4 regions of the Mesorhizobium sp. WSM2240 genome follow, and region 4 is predicted to be linked to each of the others. Evidence: predicted binding sites of a transcription regulator. Region 4 holds the regulator's gene; each other region holds the start of a gene.
The links. The regulator PhoB, encoded in region 4, activates phosphate uptake and scavenging genes when phosphate is short. The targets are predictions, from matches to a motif close to TGTCATNNANCTGTCAT.

Region 1 (5,785 bases), 2.7 Mb from region 4:
TTTATGAGTGTTATTGCTTCTCTATCCGCTTTTCGCGGCTTGACGTCACCATCGCCCTCCCCTATAAGCCGTCACGAAACAGCGGCCCACCGGCCGCGGTTTCTTTTTGGCGGACCGGAAAAGCCGTTCCTCCAAATCCAAGCAACAAGAAACGCCTTCTCCGGAAGGTCCCTGTAAGAAAGCAAAATCCATGAAAACCTTTTCGCAGAAGCCTGCGGACGTGGTGAAGAAGTGGGTGCTGATCGACGCCGAGGGTCTCGTCGTCGGCCGTCTCGCCACCGTCGTCGCCAACCGTCTCCGCGGCAAGCACAAGCCCTCCTTCACGCCCCATGTCGACGATGGCGACAATGTCATCATCATCAACGCCGACAAGGTCGTGTTCACCGGCAAGAAGTACACCGACAAGGTGTATTACTGGCACACCGGCCATCCCGGCGGCATCAAGGAGCGCACCGCGCGCCAGCTGCTCGAAGGCCGCTTCCCCGAGCGCGTGCTTGAAAAGGCCGTGGAGCGCATGATCCCCCGCGGCCCGCTCGGCCGCCGCCAGATGAAGAATCTCCGCGTCTATGCCGGCGCCGACCATCCTCACGTCGCCCAGCAGCCCGAGACACTCGACGTCGCCGCGCTGAACGGCAAGAACAAGAAGGTTTCCTGATATGGCCGATCTCAACTCGCTCGCCGATCTCGGCACGGTCGCCCCGACCGCGCAGCCGGCCGCGCCCGTCTATGTCCAGAAGCTGGACAAGCAGGGCCGCGCCTACGCCACCGGGAAGCGCAAGGACGCCATCGCCCGCGTCTGGGTGAAGCCCGGCTCCGGCAAGATCGTCGTCAACGACAAGGAATTCGCGGCTTATTTCGCGCGGCCGGTTCTGCAGATGATCCTGAAGCAGCCGATCGTCGCGGCAGCCCGTGAAGGCCAGTTCGACATCGTCGCCACCGTCATCGGCGGCGGCCTTTCGGGCCAGGCCGGCGCGGTTCGCCACGGCATCTCCAAGGCGCTGACCTACTACGAGCCCGGCCTGCGCGGCGTGCTCAAGAAGGGCGGCTTCCTGACCCGCGACAGCCGCACCGTCGAGCGCAAGAAGTACGGCAAGGCGAAGGCCCGCCGCAGCTTCCAGTTCTCGAAGCGCTAAACGCGATCATTTTCGACTGCAACAAGGCCGCCTCCGGGCGGCCTTGTTATTTCTGCTCAGTGCGTCCTTCGAGGGTTGCCGCGCTCGATTCTGCGATCAGTTGATGCTGGCGGTGTCGGCGGGCTCGATCCGCTCGGCATAGGGAACGCGGTAGCCGTTCTTCTCCAGCCATTCGATCGCCGCTTTGGGTTCGTCGGTCTGGATGATCGTCGCGCCCTGCTCGGCCCAGAAGCCGAACGTCTCCTGCGGATAGTTCGCCTGCACCAGTTCGTCGCCGCGCCCGCCCGCGAGATAGCCGCCCGGCTTGTTGACGATGGTGAAGGTGTTCACCCAGAGATGCCAGTCGCCGCGCGCCGACACGGCCCGGCTGCGGGCGCTGAACAGCGCGCCGCCATTCTCGGGCATGCTTTGGCCTTCGCCGCGCCATGCGATCATCTCGATGACATCGGCCGAAAACGTCCGGCCCACCTTTTCGATGAAGCTGATATCGTCGACCGCATCATCCGCGATGATCGGCATGAAGCGGACACCCTCGCCGATCGCGGTCATTGTTTTCGTCATCGCGCCGAGCTTCTCGGAATTCCAGAGATTGTGCTTGATGATGACCTGGTCGGCCATGCCCATCTCCCGAGCGATTTCGGCGACGCCGGCAAGCTCCTCGACTTCCATCTTGTTGTCGATGTTGACCATCACGCGGCCTTTTGTGACGGCGAACATGTTGCGCAGCGCCGGCACGCTTTCGGCCGTGACCTCGCCGGTTCCTTCCACCACCAGCCGGCAGCCCTTCAGCTCGGCCAGCGTCCTCTCGACCGCCCTGCCCTTGCAGGTCGTGGTGCGGTCGAGCCAGCTGTCATGCAGGACGATGTACTCGCCGTCCTTCGACTTTTGCACGTCGAGTTCGACGATCTCGACGCCGAGTTCGATCGAGCGCTTGACGCCCGCGACCGAGTTTTCGGCGTTGCGGATCTTTCCGCCTTCCTTCCAGCCGCCGCGATGAGCGACGATCATCACATGGTCGCGCCACTGATTGGCGTTTTCGAGCCGATCAATGATCTGCCGCATCCGCGGGCCTTCAGCGGCGGCGGGTTGGGCCGCCAGAAGTCCGAGAATGAGCGCGCTCAGGGAAATGATGCGCATGCGATTCGCTCCGTGGCCGAATGGTCGAGCGACGGATTAGCGGCCGGTCATGACAGGCAAATGAAGGCGGCGAAACCCTGCCGAAACTGCCGGTTGCGCGCGATGGGCCGTCTTTTTGGTTGCACCTGCGTCATATCCGGCCAATAGCTTGCCTCCGCAAAACAGAGGGGAACCCCGCACGATGCCAGCCAGATCGATCGATCACGCCTTCACCGCGCGCGGAAATACCGGCGCCGCGAGCGATCCGACCTATGCCGGCGGGCTTTCCTTCATGCGCCGCCGCTACACGAAAAACGTGACAGGCGCGGACGTCGTGGTCTGGGGCATTCCGTTCGACGCCGCAGTGAGCAACAGGCCTGGATCGCGTTTCGGGCCGCAGGCGATCCGCCGCGCGTCGGCGATCTTCGACAACGATCCGCAATATCCCTTCCATCTCGACCTGTTCGACAAGCTCGGCGTCGTCGACTATGGCGACTGCCTGCTCGACTACGGCAACCATCAAAAGACGCCGAAGACCATCGAGCGCGAGGCCGCAAGGCTGATCTCCTCAGGCGCTTTCCTGCTGACGCTTGGCGGCGATCATTTCGTCACCTGGCCGCTGCTCAAGGCGCATGCGGCGCTGCACGGGCCGCTGGCGCTGGTGCAGTTCGATGCCCATCAGGACACCTGGTTCGACGACGGCAAGCGCATCGACCACGGCTCCTTCGTCGCGCGCGCGGTGCGCGATGGCATCATCGATCCCGACCGCTCGATCCAGATCGGCGTGCGCACCCATGCGCCCGATACATTCGGGATCAAGATCTTGCACGGCTACGAGATCGAGGAAATGCGCGCGGCCGATATCGCCTACGCCATCGCCGAGCGTACCGGCGGCAGGAAGACCTATGTGACCTTCGATATAGACTGCCTGGACCCCGCCTATGCGCCCGGCACCGGCACGCCGGTCGCCGGCGGGCCCTCCTCGGCCAAGATTCTTTCGGTGTTGCGGCAGATGACGCAGATCGACATTGTCGGTGCAGATGTCGTAGAGGTTGCGCCAGCCTACGACCATGCCGATATTACCGCGATCGCCGGCGCGTCGGTGGCGCTGTACTATATCGGGCTGCTGGCGGAGCGTAAGGCCAGGCTCGAGGCGCTGAACAACAATACTGCTGTGAACCACGGCAGCGACATCTAGATTTGCACGGAACGGCAGGCATGAAACCAAAGATCTTCATCGACGGCGAACACGGCACGACGGGACTGCAGATCCGCGCCCGCCTCGCCCGCCGCGCCGACCTGGACATTCTGTCGATTCCGGAAGCGGAGCGGCGCAACATGGACATGCGCGCCGATTTCCTGAAATCGGCCGACATCGCCATGCTGTGCCTGCCCGACGACGCCTCGCGAGAGGCGGTCGCCATCCTCGAAGGCCACAATTCGACCCGTGTCATCGACACGTCGACGGCGTTCCGCGTCCATCCCGACTGGGCCTACGGCTTCGCCGAACTGGATTCTGAACAGCGCGACAAGATCGCCGAGGCGCGGCTGGTCGCCAATCCTGGCTGCTATCCGACCGGCGCGATCGCGCTGATCCGCCCGCTGGTGGCGGCCGGCATTCTGTCTGCCGATCATCCGATCACGGTCAACGCCGTGTCCGGCTATACGGGCGGCGGCAAGCAGATGATCGCGCAGATGGAAGACGCCTCGCGCGACGACTATGTCGCGGCGCCGCATTTCCTCTACGGCCTCACGCTGCAGCACAAGCACGTGCCCGAAATGCAGAAGCACGGGCTGCTCGAACGCCGGCCAATCTTCTCGCCGAGCGTGGGCCGCTTCGCGCAGGGCATGATCGTGCAGGCGCCACTGCATTTGTCCGACCTCAACGGCGTAGCGTCGCTGGGCGAGATCCACGCGACGCTTGAAGCGCATTATGCCGGCCAGGAGATCGTACAGGTCGTACCGCTGGCGGAAAGCGCGAAGCTCACGCGCCTCGACCCGACGGAACTCAACGACACCGATTTGATGAAGCTCTACGTCTTCGGCACCGAAGGCCAGGGGCAGGTCAATCTGGTCGCGCTGCTCGACAATCTCGGCAAGGGCGCTTCCGGCGCCGCAGTCCAGAACATGGATATTATGCTGGGCCTCAAGCACTGAATGGATCAGCCTGCCTTTCCAGCGCGCTGGAACGTCAGCGATCCTATCCTTATTGCCCAGACCTTCAGCAGCCGCATCTGGAAGGTGCGGCTGGACGACGGCAAGCCCGCCGTGGTCAAGGATCTGAAGCCCTTCGACGACGTCGAGGACGAGTTGCGCGGGGCGCATTTCCTGTCCTGGCGGAACGGCGACGGCGCGGTAAAGCTGCTCGGCTTCGACAGCAATAAGATGCTGCTCGAATACGCCGGCGAGCGGCATCTGGTCGACGACCTCAACACATATGGTGACAGCGTCGCCACCGAGATCGCAGCGGAAGTGATGGCGCGGCTCTTCGCGCCGTCAGACCTTCCTATTCCCGGCGACCTGCAGCCGCTCCGGGAGCGTTTTAAGAGCCTGTTCCAACGAGCGAAGGCCGATCGCGACGCAGGCCGGGATGGCTTCTACGTCGAGGCGGCCACGCTCGCGGAGAGGCTGCTCGCCGATCCGCGCGACGTCCGTCCCTTGCATGGCGACCTGCACCACGAAAATATCATGCACGGCCCGCGCGGCTGGCTGGCGATCGACCCGAAAGGCGTGCTGGGCGATCCGGGCTTCGACGCCGCAAATATGTTCTACAACCCGCTCGATCGCGACGATCTTTGCCTGGACCCGAACCGCATCGCCTCCATGGCCGAAATTTTCGCTCGCACGCTCGGACAGGACGTCCGCTCCATTCTCGACCATGCTGTCGCCTATGGCTGCCTGTCGGCGGCGTGGCATGGCGAGGACCGCAACGAAGTAGACGAGCGCCGCGAACTGTCGATCGCGGCAGCGATACGCGGCGCGAGCTAATTCCTGACCGCTTCGCCCGGCAGCGGATAGGCGCCTTTCGTGCCGCGCCAGTGGGCGGCGGCGAAGCCGAGTACGATCAGCGCGAAACCCTGGTGGAGCAGCGCCCAGTGCATCGGCACCTGCATGACCAGCGTGGCGATGCCGATCAGGGCCTGCGCCAGCACCAGATGGAACAGCACCAGCGCCCGGCGGGCATGCGTCGTTCCGGGCTCGCGGCGGCGCACGGAAATCATGTGCCAGAGCGCTGCGACAAATACGATGTAGGCTCCAAGGCGATGGACGAACTGCACTGTCTTCGGGTTTTCGAAGAAATTGCGCCACCAGGGCTCCAGGATGAACATGTCGCCGGGCATGAGCCTTCCGTCCATCAGCGGCCAGGTGTTGTAGCTCATGCCGCCGTCGAGCCCGGCCACCAGCCCGCCGAGATAGATCTGGATGAGCGTCAAGAGCACCAGCAGGCCGGCGAAGCGCCTCGTCGCCTGCCCGGCCCCGGCCTCTGAATGCGGCGCAAGCCCGCGCGCCACGATCATGGTCGCGGCGAAGATGGC
Region 2 (5,785 bases), 100 kb from region 4:
GAACAGGACGACCACCAGATCGGGAAATTCGTCGCCGGTTTGCTGGTTGCGCTCGGCGCGCGCTTCCAGTTCGGCGGCGTTGCCCTCCAGCACCATGATGATGTCGTCGACGGCCCCGTTGATGCCGCCCGCAAATTCGCCGGCCCGGAAGGCGGGGACCATGGTGTTTTCGATGATCAGCTTCGAATGCAGATCGGTCAGCGTTCCTTCGAGGCCATAGCCTACCTCGATGCGCATCTTGCGGTCCGACTTGGCGACGATGAGCAGAATGCCATTGTCCTCGCCGGCCTGGCCGAGCCGCCAGGCGCGAAACAGCCGGTTGGCAAAGGGCTCGATCGCCTCGCCATCGAGGCTGTCGATGGTGGCGACGACGATCTGGTCGGAGGATTTTTGCTCGAAGGCGGCGAGCTTTTCCGTCAGTTCCGTCTCTTCGGCCGCGCTCATCAGGTCGGCATTGTCGACCACGCGGCCGGTGAGCGCGGGCAGTTCGGCGGCAAGGGCTGCCAGCGGGGAGAAGAGCAGGAAAGACAGAGCTGCCAGAAGCGTCAGGCCTGCGCCCAACGTTGCCCCCCTCTGTCCAGAGCTTTGCAAAGCTGACTTGTTCACGTTGGCCGCTGACAGACTACCCGCCCTGCTGGGCGCCGAAATCCACCTTCGGCGTCTCGATCTTGTCTTCCGCCACGGTGAAATTCTGGAACGGTTCGTTGTCGGTGAACCAGAACTTTGCCCAGAGCAGAGACGGGAAGGTCCGAAGCGAGGTGTTGTAGACCCGGACTGCCTCGATGTAGTCGCGGCGGGCGACCGCGATGCGGTTTTCAGTGCCTTCGAGTTGTGCCTGCAGAGCCAGGAAGTTCTGGTTTGCCTTCAGGTCGGGATAGTTCTCGACCACGGCGAGCAGCCGCGACAGCGCGCCGGTGAGCCCGGCCTGGCTTTGCTGGAAAGCCCTGAACGCCTCGGGATCCTCGAGCGCTTCAGGCGAAAGCGTGGTCTGGGTGGCCTTGGCCCTTGCTTCGACGACTGACTGCAGCACCTCCCTTTCGTGGGCGGCGTAGCCCTTCACTGTCTCGACCAGGTTCGGAATGAGATCGGCGCGCCGCTGATACTGGTTGAGCACCTCGCTCCACGCCGCCTTTGCCTGCTCCTCGGCCGTCGGAATGGTGTTGAAGCCGCAGGCCGACAGCGCAGGCAGGAAGAGAGCCAGGACCAGCACGGCCCGGAAACTGCGAAAAACGGAAGGGGAAAAGAGGCGCTGGGCGAGCATGGAAACTCCTTGGGTCATCACAGAATGGTGAACAGTTACCACATTGCCGGGCCAAAGGAATGGCTGGCCCCAACATATGCTGGACCATGCGTTGATCACTGTGCCCGCCCGCCGGAACGCGCTAGAGTCCCGGCGGCACAAAGGGCGCTTCAGTGGCAGGCAAGGAACCCGACAGGGACATCGAATCGCGGCGCATTCTAGACCGCATCGCGCGCGAGGCCGATTCGAGCACCCCGCCGCTGGTCTCGCGCACCGCTCAGCGAACGCGGGACCATTTGACGGCCGCGGATGCCGACCCCGCCGATCCAGTCGAATATTGGGGAACGCGCATCGGACGTGCTATTGGGCTGGTCGTGACAATCGGCCTGATCGTCTGGCTGGTGATTTTCGTGGTGCGCGGATAGGGTCGGATGAATTCGGTTGAAGCTGACGCGCCACGCGCGGTCATCGTCGTTTCCAGTCATGTCGCCCGCGGTTCCGTGGGCAATCGCGCAGCGGTCTTTGCGCTCGAGACGCTGGGCTATCCGGTGTGGGCCGTACCGACAGTCATCCTGCCCTGGCACCCGGGTCACGGCCGCGCTACAAGGATCGTGCCGGATCCGGAACAATTTGCGGCATTGATGAAGGACCTCGAGCAGGCGCCGTGGCTGGGCGAAGTCGCCGGCGTGCTGTCGGGTTATCTCGGCAATGTCGACCAGGCACAGGCTGTGGCCTCGCTGGTCCAGGCGGTACGCGCAAGGAACCCCCGCGCCATCTATATCTGCGACCCGATCATGGGCGACGCAGGCGGGCTCTACGTCGCCGAGCCGCTGGCCCGTGCGCTGCGCGACGTGCTGGTGCCGATCGCCGACATCGCCACGCCGAACCGCTATGAGCTGGAATGGATGGCGGGCACGAAACTCGACGACATGCGCTCGGTGATCGCGGCGGCCAACGAGGCCGGGCCGGCGACGATGCTGGTCACGTCAGCGCCGGCGATGATGACCGGCGGCATCGGCAATCTGCTCCTGACCCAGTCAGCGGCGCTGCTCGCCGAGCACCGGATCATAGAACAGCCGCCGAACGGGCTCGGCGACCTCACCGCCGCCGTGTTCCTGGCGCGGCTGCTCGACGGCCAGCCTGCGGCCAAGGCGCTGCAGTCGACCACCGCCGCCGTCTACGAGATTCTGGCGCGCACGGCGAAGCGCGGCGGCGACGAGTTGCAACTCGAGACCGACGCGCAAAGCCTCTCGCACCCTATGGCCATGGTCCAGTTGCGTCATCTGATGCATCCGGGGCGGGATCGGCGGGCATAAAGACGGGTCAGGCCTGACCCGAAACCGAAAGTTCGACGCGGTCGGCGGCGAAGCGCGTTTCGGAGAACTGCAGCGGCGAGCCGTCGAGGGTTTCGTTGATCGCGACCGTCACCAGCACGATCGCGCCCGGCGACAGGCGCAGATCCGCAAGGTCGGCGGAGTCGGCATGCCGCGCAGAGACGAGCGTCGAGCGGCGGACATAGTCGGAGACGCCAAATTCCTGGAGGGCGGCGGTGATGGAGCCGCTCCGGGCGAACGAATTTTCGAAACCGGCAAAACGGCTCGCGTCGAAAAAGCTCGTCGCCCGCGACACCGGCCGGCCGTCGGCCTCTCCCATGGTCTCCAGCCGCAGCACCGGCGCGCCCTGCGGCAGGTCCAGCGCCTCGGCCACCTGGCTGCTCGCAGGTTCGATCGCGTGGTACAGAAGATTGCTGCGGCGATCGCGCGCCTGGCCTTCCAGGCCTTCGGAAAAACGGGTGCGAGCGGCGATCGGATAAGAGAGGCGCTTGCGGCTTTCGACGAACGTCCCGCGGCCTTGCTCGGCTCGCAATACGCCTTCCTGAACCAGCGCCGCGATAGCGCTGCGCACCGTATGGCGATTGACGCCGAAGCGTTCCGACAGCGCCAGTTCCGGCGGCAGCCGGCCATCGGCGCCCAGCACGCCCGAGCCGATCGCCTGCCTGATCTGGTCGGCGATCTGGCGCCAAAGCGCGACGCCGCTCCTGCGCGTCACCTCCCGCTCGAGTCCGGTTCCGATCAATTTCTCTCTCCTGTCACGCACACGTCATGGACACGCGCTAGAAGCCAGCTATAATTTGTTTGGTTGTATAGAACAATAGACAAGTAAGCAGGCGCAGGCTCATGAAGAACGGCAGGCGGGAAGAAGCGGAACGGAACGCGGAGCGCAAGGGTGCAATGGCCGCCCTGGCGATGGCCTCGGCCGGCGAGATCAGGCGGCTCTGGGATGCGGCAGGCATCGAGACGGATGCGCAGGCGCTGCGCGGCCCGGAAACCGGGCTGGTGACGGTGCGCGGACGCATCGGCGGCGCCGGCGCACCGTTCAATTTCGGCGAGGCGACGGTGACGCGGGCGACGGTGCGGCTGCCCGGCGGCGAGGTCGGCCATGCTTATGCACTTGGCCGCGACAAGGAGAAGGCGAGGATTTCGGCAATCGCCGACGCGCTTTGGCAGAACCCCGCCCGCCGCGCCGAGATCGAGGAGAAGATCATCGCGCCGCTCAAGGCTGCGCAAGCGGGCGCCGACGAGAAACGCCGCACGGAGACGGCGGCCACCAAGGTCGACTTCTTCACCATGGTGCGCGGAGAGGATTGATGGACATGCTCGGCCAATCGATCGACGGCGGTTTTGCCGATCCTGTATTCGATGCGCAGTCGGTGTTCCGCGCGGTCATGGACGCCATGGCCCGGCCGGGAACGGTGCAGCCGATCGGCCGCTCCGCCTCACCGCCTGCCCCGCTGACGTCCACGGCAGCCGCGGTGGCGCTGACTTTGTGCGACCACGACACGCCGCTCTGGCTCGACGCAGCATTGCAGGCGTCGGATGCGGTGAAGACCTGGCTCGGCTTCCACACCGGCGCGCCTCTCGCGCACAATCCGGCGGAAGCGCATTTCGCGCTGGTCTGCGACCCGGCCGAGCTGATCGCGCTGGAGAATTTCGGACAAGGCACGCAGGAATATCCCGACCGCTCGGCAACGCTGATCCTTGCCGTAGGCAGCCTGACATCCGGGCCCCCGCTGCACCTCGAAGGTCCGGGCATCGAGACCGAGGCGACAATCTCGCCGACGCCGCTGCCGCGCCACTTCGTCGAGCAGTGGAAGCAGAACCACGGTCGTTTCCCGCGTGGCGTCGATGTGATCCTGGCGGCGCCGGAGCATGTCGCCTGCCTGCCGCGCACCACCTGCATCAAGACGATGGAGGCCTGACATGTATGTGGCCGTGAAGGGCGGCGAAGCCGCGATCGCCAATGCGCATGCGCTGCTCGCCGACCGCAGGCGCGGCGACCGCAACGTGCCGGCGCTGCGGCTCGACCAGATCGTCGAACAGCTTGGACTGGGCGTCGACCGGGTGATGGCGGAGGGCTCGCTCTACGACAGGGAGCTTGCCGCCCTTGCCGTCATGCAGGCGCGGGGCGACATGATCGAGGCGATCTTCCTGGTGCGCGCCTACCGCACGACGCTGCCGCGCTTCGGCTATACGCGCCCGATCGACACGGCGGTCATGGAGGTCGAGCGCCGCGTCTCGGCGACCTACAAGGACCTTCCGGGCGGGCAGTTGCTTGGCCCGACATTCGACTACACGCACCGCCTGCTTGATCCGGAACTGGCCGGCGGCGCGGATGTCGCCGAGCCAGAGCGGCGCGACACCGCTCCCGAGCCCATGCCGCGCGTCTCCGAGATTCTGGCGCATGAAGGCCTGATTGAGCCGGACGGCAATCTGCCCGACGGCCACGTTACCGGCGACATCACGCGCGAGCCGCTGGAATTTCCGATGGAGCGCGACATCCGCCTGCAGGCGCTGTCGCGCGGCGACGAGGGCTTTCTGCTGGCGCTCGGCTATTCGACGCAGCGCGGCTATGGCCGCAGCCATCCCTTTGTCGGCGAAATACGCATCGGCGAGGTCGAGCTGGAACTCGACGTGCCGGAGTTGCCGTTTCCGGTAACTCTGGGACGCATCCGGGTCACAGAATGCCAGATGGTCAACCAGTTCAAGGGCTCGGCCAAGGCGCCGCCTCAATTCACCCGCGGCTACGGCCTGGTCTTCGGCCAATCCGAGCGCAAGGCGATGGCGATGTCGCTCTGCGACCGGGCTCTGCGCGCCCGCGAATTCGGCGAGGATGTCGCCGCCGCGCAGGACGAGGAGTTCGTCATCTCGCATTCCGACAATGTCCAGGCGACCGGCTTCGTCGAGCATCTGAAGCTACCCCACTATGTCGACTTCCAGGCCGAGCTTGACCTGGTGCGGCGCATGCGCGCCGAGCACGAGGCGGGCGAAAATTCCGGGACCGAGGGCCAGAAGGAGGCCGCGGAATGAAAGGCCTATTGTTCTTGATCGGGTGTCCTGCGCCCGCGCGCCCGAGCCGCATAGCCCCGATAGATGACGTAGGCGGTCAACAGCAGCGCCAGGATCACCGGTACGATCATAAGGTCCATTTCGGTCTCCTTTCTCTCAAGGAAACGCGCCATGTCGACTAGCGTTGCGCCCGTCGCCG
Region 3 (5,785 bases), 330 kb from region 4:
GAACATGTCTCCCCCGTCGATGTGGCGGTACTTGTAGCCCAAGTCCAGCTTCAGATTCTGAGTGAGGTCGTAGGCGGCGCCGGCCATGAAGGCGTAGGTGAAGCGCCAGTCCTTTTCGCCGTCGTGGCCCGCGCTGGAGATGGCGCCGCCGGGGGCCGGGCAGGCGCTGACGCCGTCGACGCAATAATTGTTGCTGTCGAGGCCGTCCCAAGAGAGGTAGCTGTAGCCGACGCCAGCGCCCACATAGGGAGTCACACGTACATAGGTGCCGAGATCGATATAGCCGTTGGCCATTATGCTTACGACCGACACCGAAGAAGAGTCTTCCGAGCGGCAGCCCGTCCCGGCAAGGATCGGGTCGCCAGTGCAGGGGCCGCCGGACGACGTTGTCCCGTCGAAGTCAGCGCGGAAGCCATCAACGGTCAGGTCGCCGCGGATCCAGTCGTTGTAGCGGTAACCGAAGCCGGCGCCCCAGGTGAAGTCCTTATCCAGTTCGAACGTGTCGAAGGAAGCCCCGCCATAGGTTGCGGTGACCGGGTCGAAGGTCCGGTAGTCTACCCGCCCCATATCGATGGAAAATACGTAGCCGACATCGCCCCTCAAATACCATCCAGAGCCCACTTCGACCGGAACGAACTCGGCCGCTTCCTCGACGAAGATGGGCGGATCGTAATCGGCCGCGTTGGCCGCCGCGAGCGGCATCAGCGCCGCCGCGGAAAGCAGAAGGAGAATTCGCGATTTCTGGGTCATGACCACACTCCCGAAATGGCGAAGCCCAAGCCTGCCCGCCGTATCGGAAGCATTGTTAACTATAGTGGTTAAGTGGCGGTTAAGGTTAACGGCTATTTTGAGGCTCCGCGCCGCGACCGCCTGAAATCAAACAAAAAAGGCTCCCGAAGGAGCCTTTTTTGCGATTGTGATGCCGAGCACTAGTTCAGCGCATAGCGCACGCCGAGCTTGAAGTCGTGCGAGTAGAGGTCGTTGAACTGGAACCCGTCATTGTCGAGGTCGAAGTCCGGATCGTCATTGTGGAACGTCCCGGTCTTGGCATCGCCCAGTGAGACGAAGCTGTAGCCGAGATCGAGGGTCAGCCTTTCGGTCGCCTCGATACCCAGGCCCGCATGCAGCGCCCAGGCCAAATTCCATTCCGACTCGTCGTCCGCATAGCCGCCGCCGCCGGTGATTACATTGACGTCACGGAAATGCGAGATCGTGTTGCGCGACGCGCCGATACCGGCGCCGAGATATGGCGTGACGTTGTAGAAAGTGCCGAGATCGGCATAGGCGTTGGCCATAATCAACCATTCCGATTTTTTGGCGCGGAAATCGTTGGTGGTCAGGCCGGTGACAGTGGAATCCACCCAGTCGAGGGCTTCGAAATCGGACTTGCCGCGATACTCGACCGTGAGATCGCCGCGCAGATAGTCGTTGAACTGGTAGCCGATGCCGGCGCCAAACAGCGGCGCAGAGGCGAAGCCGCCTTCGTCGTACCAGCCGAAATCAGAGATGGTCGGGTTGTCGTATAGGCTGGAATCCAGTCCGTCGAAACGCTGGTTGCTCATGCCGATATGGCCGCGAATGTACCAGCCGCCATAGACCGGCGCGGGCACTTCGATGATCGGCGGTTCATAGAGATCGGCCGCCATTGCGGGCGCCGCCGCCCCGGCCACGATGATGGCCGCAAGAATTGTTTTTGCGAAATCGTGCATATTCCCTACCCCTGCGAATCCTCGCGGCGCGAATGCGCCCGAAAGAGATTGAACTCGGGTTTGGATAATGAAACGCAAAGGTTAAGGCGTGCTTAACCCTGTTGCTTAACCACGATCGCGCAATTGATTGCGGCAGGCACAAATGAAAAGGCCCGCCGATCAGCGGGCCTTTTAATGCCAAAAAGAGGTTCGGTCAGGCGGCGGTCTTGATGTCGGCGATGATGCCGACAATGTCATTCACCACCGTCTCGACCAGCTTCTGGTCGTCGCCCTCGGCCATGACCCGGATCAGCGGCTCGGTGCCGGAAGGCCGGATAACCAGGCGGCCGGATTTGCCGAGTCGGTTGCGCGCATCCTCGATCGCGGCCTTTACTGGGGGCGCCTCCAGGGGCTTGCCGCCGGCAAAGCGTACGTTCTTCAGGAGTTGCGGCACCGGTTCGAACTTTTTGCAGATCTCGCTGACCGGCTTGTTCTGACGCTTGATGCAGGCAAGTACCTGCAGAGCCGACACCAGCCCGTCGCCGGTGGTGGAGAAATCCGACAGCACGATATGGCCGGACTGCTCGCCGCCGACATTCAGCCCATGAGCGCGCATGTGCTCGACCACGTAGCGGTCGCCTACCTGGGTGCGATGCAATTGCAGGCCGGCTTGGCCGAGGAAGCGTTCGAGACCGAGATTGGACATGACGGTTGCGACGATGCCGCCGCCGGCCAGACGACCGCTCTGGTGCCAGGATTCCGCAATCAGCGCCATGATCTGGTCGCCGTCGACGACCTCACCATTCTCATCGACGATAACCATGCGGTCGGCGTCGCCATCGAGCGCTATGCCGATGTCGGCGCGCACCTCATGCACCTTCTTGGTAAGGCCGACCGGGTGCGTCGAACCGCATTCCTCGTTGATATTGAAGCCGTTCGGCTCATTGTTGATGGTGATGACCTCGGCGCCGAGCTCCCAAAGCGCTGCCGGCGCCACCTTGTAGGCGGCCCCATTGGCGCAATCGATCACGATGCGCAGGCCGGCCAGCGACATCGATCGCGGCAACGTACGCTTGGCGAACTCGATGTAGCGGTCATGCACGCCGTCGACGCGCTTGGCGCGCCCGAGCCCGTCGGCGTCGGCCAGCGAAATGTCGACATCCTGGTCGAGCAGCGCCTCGATGCGCATTTCGATCTCGTCCGACAGCTTGTAGCCGTCGGGGCCGAACAGCTTGATGCCGTTATCGTAATACGGATTGTGCGAGGCCGAGATCATCACGCCGATATCGGCGCGCAGCGACCGCGACAGCATGGCGACGGCCGGCGTCGGGATCGGTCCCAGCAGGAACACATCCATGCCGGCGGCACAGAAGCCCGCGACCAGCGCGTTCTCGATCATATAGCCTGACAGCCGCGTGTCCTTGCCGAGCACGACGCGATGGCGGTGGTTGCCGCGCTGGAACGAGAGGCCGGCAGCCATGCCGACCTTCATCGCAACCTCGGCTGTCATCGGAAATTTGTTGGCCCGTCCCCGGATCCCATCCGTTCCGAAATATCGTCTCGTCATTTTACGTAACTTCCCCGCGCGTGTTTACGCAGTCATTCATTTGACACAATAACACATCGTTCCGACATCACTTTGTGTGAGTATCTGTTACGAATGCTTAGAAATGGTTTCGCTTTCCCGGCGCCTAGCCTGGCAGTCAGGCTAGGTTCTCACCGCGCCATCTTGTGGTATTCGGTATTCGGCCGCATGTCGATCGCTGCGGCGACACGGTTCGACATGTTGAAGAAGGCGGCGGTGGAAGCGATATCCCAGATGTCGCGGTCGGAAAAGCCGGCCTCGCGTAAGGCGGCGCGGTCGCTTTCCTCGATTTTTGCCGGGTGTTCCGTGAGTTTGGCGGAAAAATCCAGCATCGCCTTTTGGCGCGGCGAAAGATCTGCCGCGCGATAATTCATCACCATCATCTCGCCCAGCGCCGGGTCGCCGGACAGTTGGCGTACCGCCGCGCCATGCGCTGTAAGGCAGTAGTAGCAGTGGTTGATCGAAGAGACGACGACCGCGATCATCTCGCGCTCGAGCTTCGAAAGGCCGGAATCGCCGAGCATCAGATCGTTGTAGGTATCGGTGAAGGCGCGCAGCTTCTTCTCGTCGAAAGCATAGGAGAGCAGCACGTTGGGTACCAGCCCGAGCTTCTCTTCGCATTTGACGAAATAGGCCTTCGTCGCCTCACTCAATTCGGCGGCGGGCAGGTCCAGTGCATGGATGCGTCCGTTCATGGCTGTCATCTCCCTTTCATGCGAAGTTCGCATTTTGCATCTATGCCCGTGTCGCCAAATGCGGTTGATCTGCTACGATAGCCGCAAAAGCATGGGACCGGGGGAGGTTTAAGCATCATGGCACCCAGCGCCAAGTCCAAAGCGGTAGCCAGAAAACCTCACTCACTCCCAAAAGCAAGCGACGGCCCGTCACAACTGGCGGACTACCTGCTGGCCCGCACCCCCGCAGAAGACGTCGCCGCTTATGAGCCCGAGATGCTCGCAAAGGCGGCCGAGCTTGCGTATCGCGCGGTTACGAAGCATCGCAAGGGCGAAAGTGTCATCGCCATCGACAGCGGGGCAGGCGTCGTGCGCGACGGGCGGCCGATCACCGTCATAACCGTCGTGAACGACAACATGCCGTTCCTGTTCGACTCGGTGCTGGGCGAGATCACGGAGACCGCCGGCGAGCCGGCGCTGGTAACCCATCCGGTCATCGTGGTCAGGCACGGCAAGCACGGCGTCGAGGAAATCGTCGGAGACGGCGGTTCGGCCAAGGATCACGGCGCCGACAGGCTCAGCGTCATTCACGTCCACATCGGCAGGCTTTCCAACGATGAGGCGAAAGGCTTGCACGACCGGCTGGCGCGGGTGCTCGGCCAAGTTCGCGCGGCGGTCAACGACTGGAAGCCGATGCTGGCGCGGCTCGACCAGGCGATCTCGGACTTCCGCTATGCGCCGATCCCGCTCGACAAGGAAGCAGTGACGGAGGCTATCGCCTTCCTCGAATGGCTGCGCGACGACAATTTCACTTTCCTCGGCATGCGCGAGTTCCGCTACAAAGGCGGAGAGAAGAGCGGCACGCTGGAGCGGGCGGCCAGCCCCGGCCTCGGCATATTGCACGACCCGGACGTGATGGTGCTGCGGCGCGAGATCGAAGGCGCGACGACGACGCCGGAAATCCGCGTCTTCCTGCACGGACCCGATCCGCTGATCGTGACGAAGGCCAACGCCAAGTCGGCCGTCCATCGCCGCATCTATCTCGACTATATCGGCGTCAAGACTTACGACAAGAAGGGCGCGCTTTCGGGCGAACTGCGCATCGTCGGCCTGTTCACCTCGACCGCCTATACGCGCTCGGTGATGAAGATCCCCTATCTCCGCTCCAAGGCGCAGGCGGTAATCGCCAGGTCGGGCTTCGACCCGGGCGATCATTCGGGCAAGGCGCTGATCAACGTGCTGGAATCCTATCCGCGCGACGAACTGTTCCAGATAACGGTGCCGACGCTGCGCAAGCATGCCGAGGCGATCCTGGGACTGGTCGAGCGGCCGCGTGTGCGCGCCCTGGTGCGGGTCGACCAGTTCGACCGCTTCGTCTCGGTCCTGGTGTTCGTGCCGCGCGACCGCTACGACAGCCGGGCGCGCGTCCGCATAGGCGATTATCTGAAAACGGTATTCGAGGGGCGGCTGTCCGCCTACTATCCGGCCTTCCCGGAAGGGGGCCTGGCGCGGGTACATTTCATCATAGGCCGCTCCGGAGGAAAGACCCCGAAGGTCGATCCCAAGACGATCGAGGCGGCGATCCGCGACATCGTCCGCACCTGGGAGGATGCCCTGCGCGAGGCGACGGAGGCGTCTGGCGCCGGCCCGGGTCTGGCCGCGATCGCCGCGAAATTCCCGGAAAGCTACCGCGGCAGCTTCTCCCCGGCCGAGGCGTTGGTCGATGCGGGCCGCATCGCCAGGCTCGATGCCGACAACCCGATCGCCATCGACTATTACCGCCATGCCGACCAGCGGTCGGAGCAGGCGGCGCTGAAGATCTACCATTTCGGCGCGCC
Region 4 (5,785 bases):
CCGCGTCGATGACGACGTTCAGGTTGTCCTTGGTGATGGCGACGGGCGCCAGGAACACCGAGTTCATCTCGACGCCGGCGGGGCCGCCGCTGAACTTGACGACATTCGGGATCGCATCCATGGCCGTGCCATCGGCGAGCTGCGAAGCGATTTCAGCCGCGGCCTTGCCGAGTTCGCGCGAGTCCTTCCAGACCGAGACGGTCTGCGTGCCGAGCGCGATGCGGTTCAGCGCGGCATGGTCGCCGTCCTGCCCCGAAACCGGAACCGTGCCTGCCAGGCCCTGCGCCGAAAGCGCGGCGATTGCGCCGCCGGCCGTGCCGTCATTGGAGGCGACGACCGCGTCGACCTCGTTGTTGTTGGCGGTCAGGAACTGCTCCATATTCTTCTGCGCGTTGGCGGGCAGCCAGCCATCGGTATAGGCCTCGCCAACATTCTTGATCTTGCCGGCATCGATTGCTTCCTTGAGCACTTCCATCTGGCCGTCGAACAGGAAATCGGCGTTCGGGTCGGAGGCCGAACCCTTGATGAAGACGTAGTTGCCTTCCGGCTGCACCTTGAACACTTCCCTGGCCTGCAGGCGGCCGACTTCCTTGTTGTCGAAGGTCAGATAGAAAGCGTCCTTGTTTTCGATCAGGCGGTCGTAGCCGACCACCGGAATGCCCTCGGCGACAGCCTTCTCGACGGCAGGGGCAATCGCGCTCGAATCCTGCGCCAGGATGATCAGCGCGTTGGCGCCCTGGCTGATCAGGCTTTCCACGTCGGTTAGCTGCTTGCTCGGATTGGATTGCGCATCGGCCGAAATGTACTTGTCGCCGGCCGCCTCGAGGGCAGCCTTGATCGCAGCCTCGTCCGTCTTCCAGCGCTCTTCCTGGAAATTGGACCAGGATACGCCGATGATCTTGTCCTTCGCCTCGGCCACTGCCGCCAGCGATACGGTCATCGCCACACCCGCCAGAATGGCGGTTGCAAATCTTTTCATGATTTCCTCCCTGCGCGCCCGGAGGCGCAAATGAACTTCGTCCGAAGCCCTTTTTTTCGAGCCTCGAAAAAAAGAATGACGCATGCGGCGACTTCTGTCAATATTCTTGCGGCGCTGTTGACGGCCCCCATGCTGAAAGGGAAGGTCCATCGGGTTGCCGCGGGAGGAATGCTGAAAGATGTCGGTTGGAATTCGCCATGACGATTTGCGCAAGCGCAACCGCGCAATGGTCATCACGGCCGTGCGCCGTGCCTTCCAGCCATCGCGCACCGAGATAGCCCGCGCCACCGGCCTCAGCCACTCCACAATCTCGGCGATCTCATCCGACCTGATCGAGGAAGGGATTCTGGCCGAGACCAAAAGCGGCGAGACGGTTTCGCTGAAGCGCGGACGGCCGCAGGTCGCGCTCGCGCTGAAGCCGGAAGCGGCGGCCGTCGTTACAATCGTCGTGGCGCTGAACTTTCTCTCTGTGGCGGTCGTCGATTATGCCGGGGAGACGGTCACCAGCGAGCAGCGCAAGCTGTCGACACTGACCCTGCCCGAGGAAGAGCTGATAGGCGAATGCCTGGCCATGGTGCAGCGGCGGCTGAATGAGGCGGCCGGTAGGCGCATCATGCGTACGGTCCTCGCCGTGCAAGGCACGACCGACGCCGGACGGCGCACAATGCTGTGGTCGCCGATCACGCCGCATGCCGGCATCGCTTTCGCAGACCGTCTCGAAGGCGCGTTCGATATTCCAGTGACCGTAGAGAACGACTGCAATATGATCGCCGAGGCGCTGAAATGGCGCGATCCCGAGCGCTACCGCGACAATTTCATCGCCATACTGCTTTCGCACGGCATTGGCATGGGGCTGGTGCTGAAGGGCGAGCTGTTCACCGGCACGCAATCCTCCGGCGGCGAGTTCGGCCACATGATCCACCGTCCCGACGGCGCGCTTTGCCGGTGCGGGCGTCGCGGCTGCGTCGAGGCCTATGCCGGCAATTACGCGATCTGGCGCGCCGCCCGCCAGTCGAGCGAAGACGAGGAGCCGGTGGCCGACATCAGCGATGCCGATATGAAGGCGCTGGCAGCCGCCGCCCGCGCGAAGGAGGGGTCGGAGCGCGAGGCGTTCCGCAAGGCTGGCGAGGCGATCGGCTTTGGCCTCGGCAGCCTGTTCGCGCTCATCGACCCAGCGCCGGTGGCGGTCGTCGGCATCGGCGCCGCCGCCTTCGACCTGATCGAGCCGCATCTGCGCGAGGCGATCGCCAGGACAGCCGGTGGCCAGCACTCGGGCGCGATCTCCTTCGCGGTGGAACCGGACGAGGTGCCGCTGATCCGCGAAGGCTGCGCCATGCGCGCGCTGACCTTCATCGACCAGGAAATCTTCGCTACCGGTGCGCCGGCCGAGACGTCTGCGAAGGCGCGCGAACTGGCCTAAAGCGCGCTATTCCTCGCGAATGGCGTAGCCGGCGCCGCGAATGGTGCGGATGACATCCGGCATGCGGCCGGTGTTGACCGCCTTGCGCAGCCGCCCGACATGCACGTCGACGGTGCGTTCGTCGATATAGATCGTCTCGCCCCAGACATTGTCGAGCAATTGCCCGCGCGAGAAAACACGGCCCGGATGCCGCATCATGAATTCCAGCAGCCGGAATTCGGTCGGCCCGAGCTTGACCTCGCTCTTCTTGCGGTAGACCCGGTGCGCCTCGCGGTCGAGCACGATATCGCCGACCTTGAGCACGCTGGACAGCACTTCCGGCTTTGCCCGCCGCAGCAGCGCCTTGACGCGCGCCATGAATTCGGGCGTCGAGAACGGCTTGACCAGATAATCGTCGGCGCCGGTGGCGAGGCCCCTGACGCGGTCGCTTTCCTCGCCGCGCGCGGTCAGCATGATTATCGGCAGGCGCTCGGTTTCCGGCCGCATCCTTAGCCGGCGACACAATTCGATGCCCGAAAGCGCCGGCAGCATCCAATCCAGCACCAGCAGGTCGGGCACGTTCTCCTGCAGCCTTATCTCGGCCTCGTCGCCGCGCGCCACGATCTCGACCTGGTAACCTTCGGATTCCAGATTGTAGCGCAGGAGCACGCCCAGCGGCTCCTCGTCTTCCACAACCATGATTTTCGGAGCGATCATCGATGAAATCCCAATGACAATTGCCTATTCGGCCGACACCGTCTGCGTGGTCTCGTCGAACTTCGGCCGGTTGGAAGGCAATTGCGAGCCGGTCATGACGAAATAAGCGTTCTCCGCGATGTTGGTGACGTGGTCGCCGATCCGCTCGAGGTTCTTGGCGCAGAACAGAAGATGCGTGCAGGCGGTAATGTTGCGCGGGTCTTCCATCATATAGGTCAGCAGTTCGCGGAATACCGCCGTGTATTTCACGTCGATCTTCTCGTCGTCTGCGCGTAGCGCCTGCAAAGCCTGCGGTTCGCGAGCGACGTATTTGTCGACCACCGCCTGGACCTGCACGAGCACCAACTGAGCCATGGCGTCGATGCTGTGCGACAAGTCGCGCGGCGTCGCACTCTGGCCGACCGCGCTGACGCGCTTGGCGATGTTCTTGGCGAGATCGCCGATGCGCTCGAGGTCTCCCGCCATACGAATGGCGCCGAGCACCGCGCGCAGATCCTGCGCCATCGGCTGGCGCTTTGCGATCAGCGTGATGGCGCGGTCGTCGAGTTCGCGCTGTCTGGCATCCATGATCGCGTCGTCGGATATGACCCGCTGCGCCAGCGCGTTGTCGGACGCCAGAAGCGCCCGGATAGATGCGCCGACCATCGCGCCGGCAAGATCGCCCATGTCACGGATCAGACGGTCGACATGCCCAAGTTCCTCGTCGAAAGAGGCAACGGTGTGCTCACCCATTCTATGGTCCTCGCCTTGGCACTCAGCCGAACCGGCCGGTGATATAGTCTTGCGTCCGTTTGTCGTCGGGATTCGTGAACATCTTTTCGGTCGCGTCCTCTTCGACGAGATAGCCGAGGTGAAACATCGCGGTGCGCTGCGAGACGCGGGCCGCCTGCTGCATCGAATGGGTGACGATGACGATCGTGTAATTCTCGCGCAATTCGTCGATCAATTCCTCGACCCTGGCCGTGGCGATCGGATCGAGCGCCGAGCACGGCTCGTCCATGAGGATCACCTCGGGCGAAACGGCGATGGCGCGCGCGATGCACAGGCGCTGCTGCTGGCCGCCGGAAAGGCCGGTGCCGGATTCGGAGAGGCGGTCCTTCACTTCGTTGAACAGGCCGGCTTTCTTCAGGCTCGATTCAACGATCCCGTCCAGTTCCGACTTGTTCTTCGCCAGGCCGTGGATGCGCGGTCCGTAGGCGATGTTCTCATAGATCGACTTCGGAAACGGATTGGGCTTCTGGAACACCATGCCGACGCGGGCGCGCAGTTCGACCACGTCGATCTTCGGATCATAGACATCCTCACCGTCGAGCGTGATCTTGCCCGACACCCGTGCGATATCGATGGTGTCGTTCATCCGGTTGAGACAGCGCAGGAAGGTCGACTTGCCGCAGCCGGACGGGCCGATCAGCGCCGTCACCTGGTTCTGGGGAATGTCGAGGCTTACGCCGAAAAGCGCTTGCTTCTCGCCATAATGCACATCGACACCGTCGCCTCTCATTTTCACCGCTGGCGGGGTCGAGCCGGCACGGACCTTCTGCTCGATGGCTGTTTCGGTCATGATGTTCATTCCTTTAGCTCCATTGCCATCGAATTTCTTACCTCTTTTACCAGCGGCGCTGAAAGCGCTGCCTAAGGAATATGGCCATTGCGTTCATCACGAAAAGAAAGCCGAGGAGGACCAGAATTGCCGCGGAAGTGCGCGCTACGAAACCGCGCTCCGGGCTGTCCGCCCAGATGTAGATCTGCGTCGGTAGTGCGGTCGACGCCTCCAGCACGCCGGCCGGCGGGCTGGTGATGAAGGCGTTCATCCCGATCAGCAGCAGCGGCGCGGTTTCGCCGAGCGCCTGCGCCAGGCCAATGATCGTGCCGGTCATGATCGACGGCATCGACAGCGGCAGGATGTGATGGAAGATCATCTCGTGCTTCGACGCGCCGATGCCGAGCGCCGCCTCGCGGATCGACGACGGAACCGAAGTGAGCGCCGCACGCGTCACGATGATGATGGTGGGAAGCGTCATCAGGGCAAGCACCATGCCGCCGACCAGCGGGGCGGAACGCGGCAGCCCGAACCAGCCGAGGAAGACCGCGAGGCCGAGCAGGCCGAACACGACGGAGGGGACCGCCGCAAGGTTGTTGATGTTGATCTCGATGAGGTCGGTGAAGCGGTTTTTCGGGGCAAACTCTTCCAGATAGATCGCCGCCGCTATACCGACCGGGAAGCTGATCACGAAGCACACGAGCAGCAACCAAAACGAGCCTGAGATCGCGCCCGCCAGACCCGCCAGCTCCGGAAAGCGGCTGTCGGCGTTGAGGAAAAGCGCCCAGTTGAAAGGCTGGGTGACCGCGCCCTTCGCCTCGAGCTGGTTGAACAACTCGATCTGTTTGTCGTTCACCCGGCGCTGGTTTTCCGGCAGGTCGGTGTTCACCAGCCCCTTCGCGAGCTGGTCGATCGGATCCGACATCGGCACCATGAAGGTCGCCCGGCCATCGAGGAGCGCCGGATTGGCGATGACCTGATCGCGAATCAGGAAGGGCGCCGACGACGTGAACATCGAGAAATAGTCGCGTTCCTCGGAGCGCGACAGCTCGCCGACATCCGCTAGCACCGCCCGGCGGAAGACACTGCGCCAGTTCGCGTCCATCAGGTTCGAACGGTCGAGATCGGCCGCGCTGAGGTCGATGTCGAC

Region 1: the regulator PhoB is predicted to act here: its motif matches at 2,320-2,336, upstream of ABVK50_RS09165 (glycerophosphodiester phosphodiesterase family protein).
Region 2: the regulator PhoB is predicted to act here: its motif matches at 3,328-3,344, upstream of phnF (phosphonate metabolism transcriptional regulator PhnF).
Region 3: the regulator PhoB is predicted to act here: its motif matches at 3,972-3,988, upstream of ABVK50_RS24375 (NAD-glutamate dehydrogenase).

Annotation. Positions count from the first base shown of each region.
Region 1 is NZ_CP159253.1:1,911,111-1,916,895, reverse strand. It holds gene rplM (50S ribosomal protein L13) at 191-655, shown strand; gene rpsI (30S ribosomal protein S9) at 657-1,133, shown strand; gene ABVK50_RS09165 (glycerophosphodiester phosphodiesterase family protein) at 1,230-2,270, opposite strand; gene speB (agmatinase) at 2,452-3,447, shown strand; gene argC (N-acetyl-gamma-glutamyl-phosphate reductase) at 3,468-4,406, shown strand; gene ABVK50_RS09150 (aminoglycoside phosphotransferase family protein) at 4,407-5,237, shown strand; gene ABVK50_RS09145 (COX15/CtaA family protein) at 5,234-5,785, opposite strand, start outside.
Region 2 is NZ_CP159253.1:4,684,081-4,689,865, forward strand. It holds gene ABVK50_RS23245 (YgcG family protein) at 1-561, opposite strand, end outside; gene ABVK50_RS23250 (LemA family protein) at 623-1,261, opposite strand; gene ABVK50_RS23255 (hypothetical protein) at 1,414-1,665, shown strand; gene pdxY (pyridoxal kinase PdxY) at 1,672-2,556, shown strand; gene phnF (phosphonate metabolism transcriptional regulator PhnF) at 2,564-3,316, opposite strand; gene phnG (phosphonate C-P lyase system protein PhnG) at 3,418-3,888, shown strand; gene phnH (phosphonate C-P lyase system protein PhnH) at 3,888-4,499, shown strand; gene ABVK50_RS23280 (carbon-phosphorus lyase complex subunit PhnI) at 4,501-5,607, shown strand; gene ABVK50_RS23285 (alpha-D-ribose 1-methylphosphonate 5-phosphate C-P-lyase PhnJ) at 5,758-5,785, shown strand, end outside.
Region 3 is NZ_CP159253.1:4,908,969-4,914,753, reverse strand. It holds gene ABVK50_RS24395 (outer membrane protein) at 1-750, opposite strand, end outside; gene ABVK50_RS24390 (outer membrane beta-barrel protein) at 930-1,709, opposite strand; gene glmM (phosphoglucosamine mutase) at 1,903-3,255, opposite strand; gene ABVK50_RS24380 (peroxidase-related enzyme) at 3,405-3,968, opposite strand; gene ABVK50_RS24375 (NAD-glutamate dehydrogenase) at 4,086-5,785, shown strand, end outside.
Region 4 is NZ_CP159253.1:4,580,568-4,586,352, forward strand. It holds gene xylF (D-xylose ABC transporter substrate-binding protein) at 1-979, opposite strand, end outside; gene ABVK50_RS22665 (hypothetical protein) at 1,010-1,180, shown strand; gene ABVK50_RS22670 (ROK family protein) at 1,158-2,399, shown strand; gene phoB (phosphate regulon transcriptional regulator PhoB) at 2,406-3,095, opposite strand; gene phoU (phosphate signaling complex protein PhoU) at 3,120-3,827, opposite strand; gene pstB (phosphate ABC transporter ATP-binding protein PstB) at 3,850-4,665, opposite strand; gene pstA (phosphate ABC transporter permease PstA) at 4,703-5,785, opposite strand, start outside.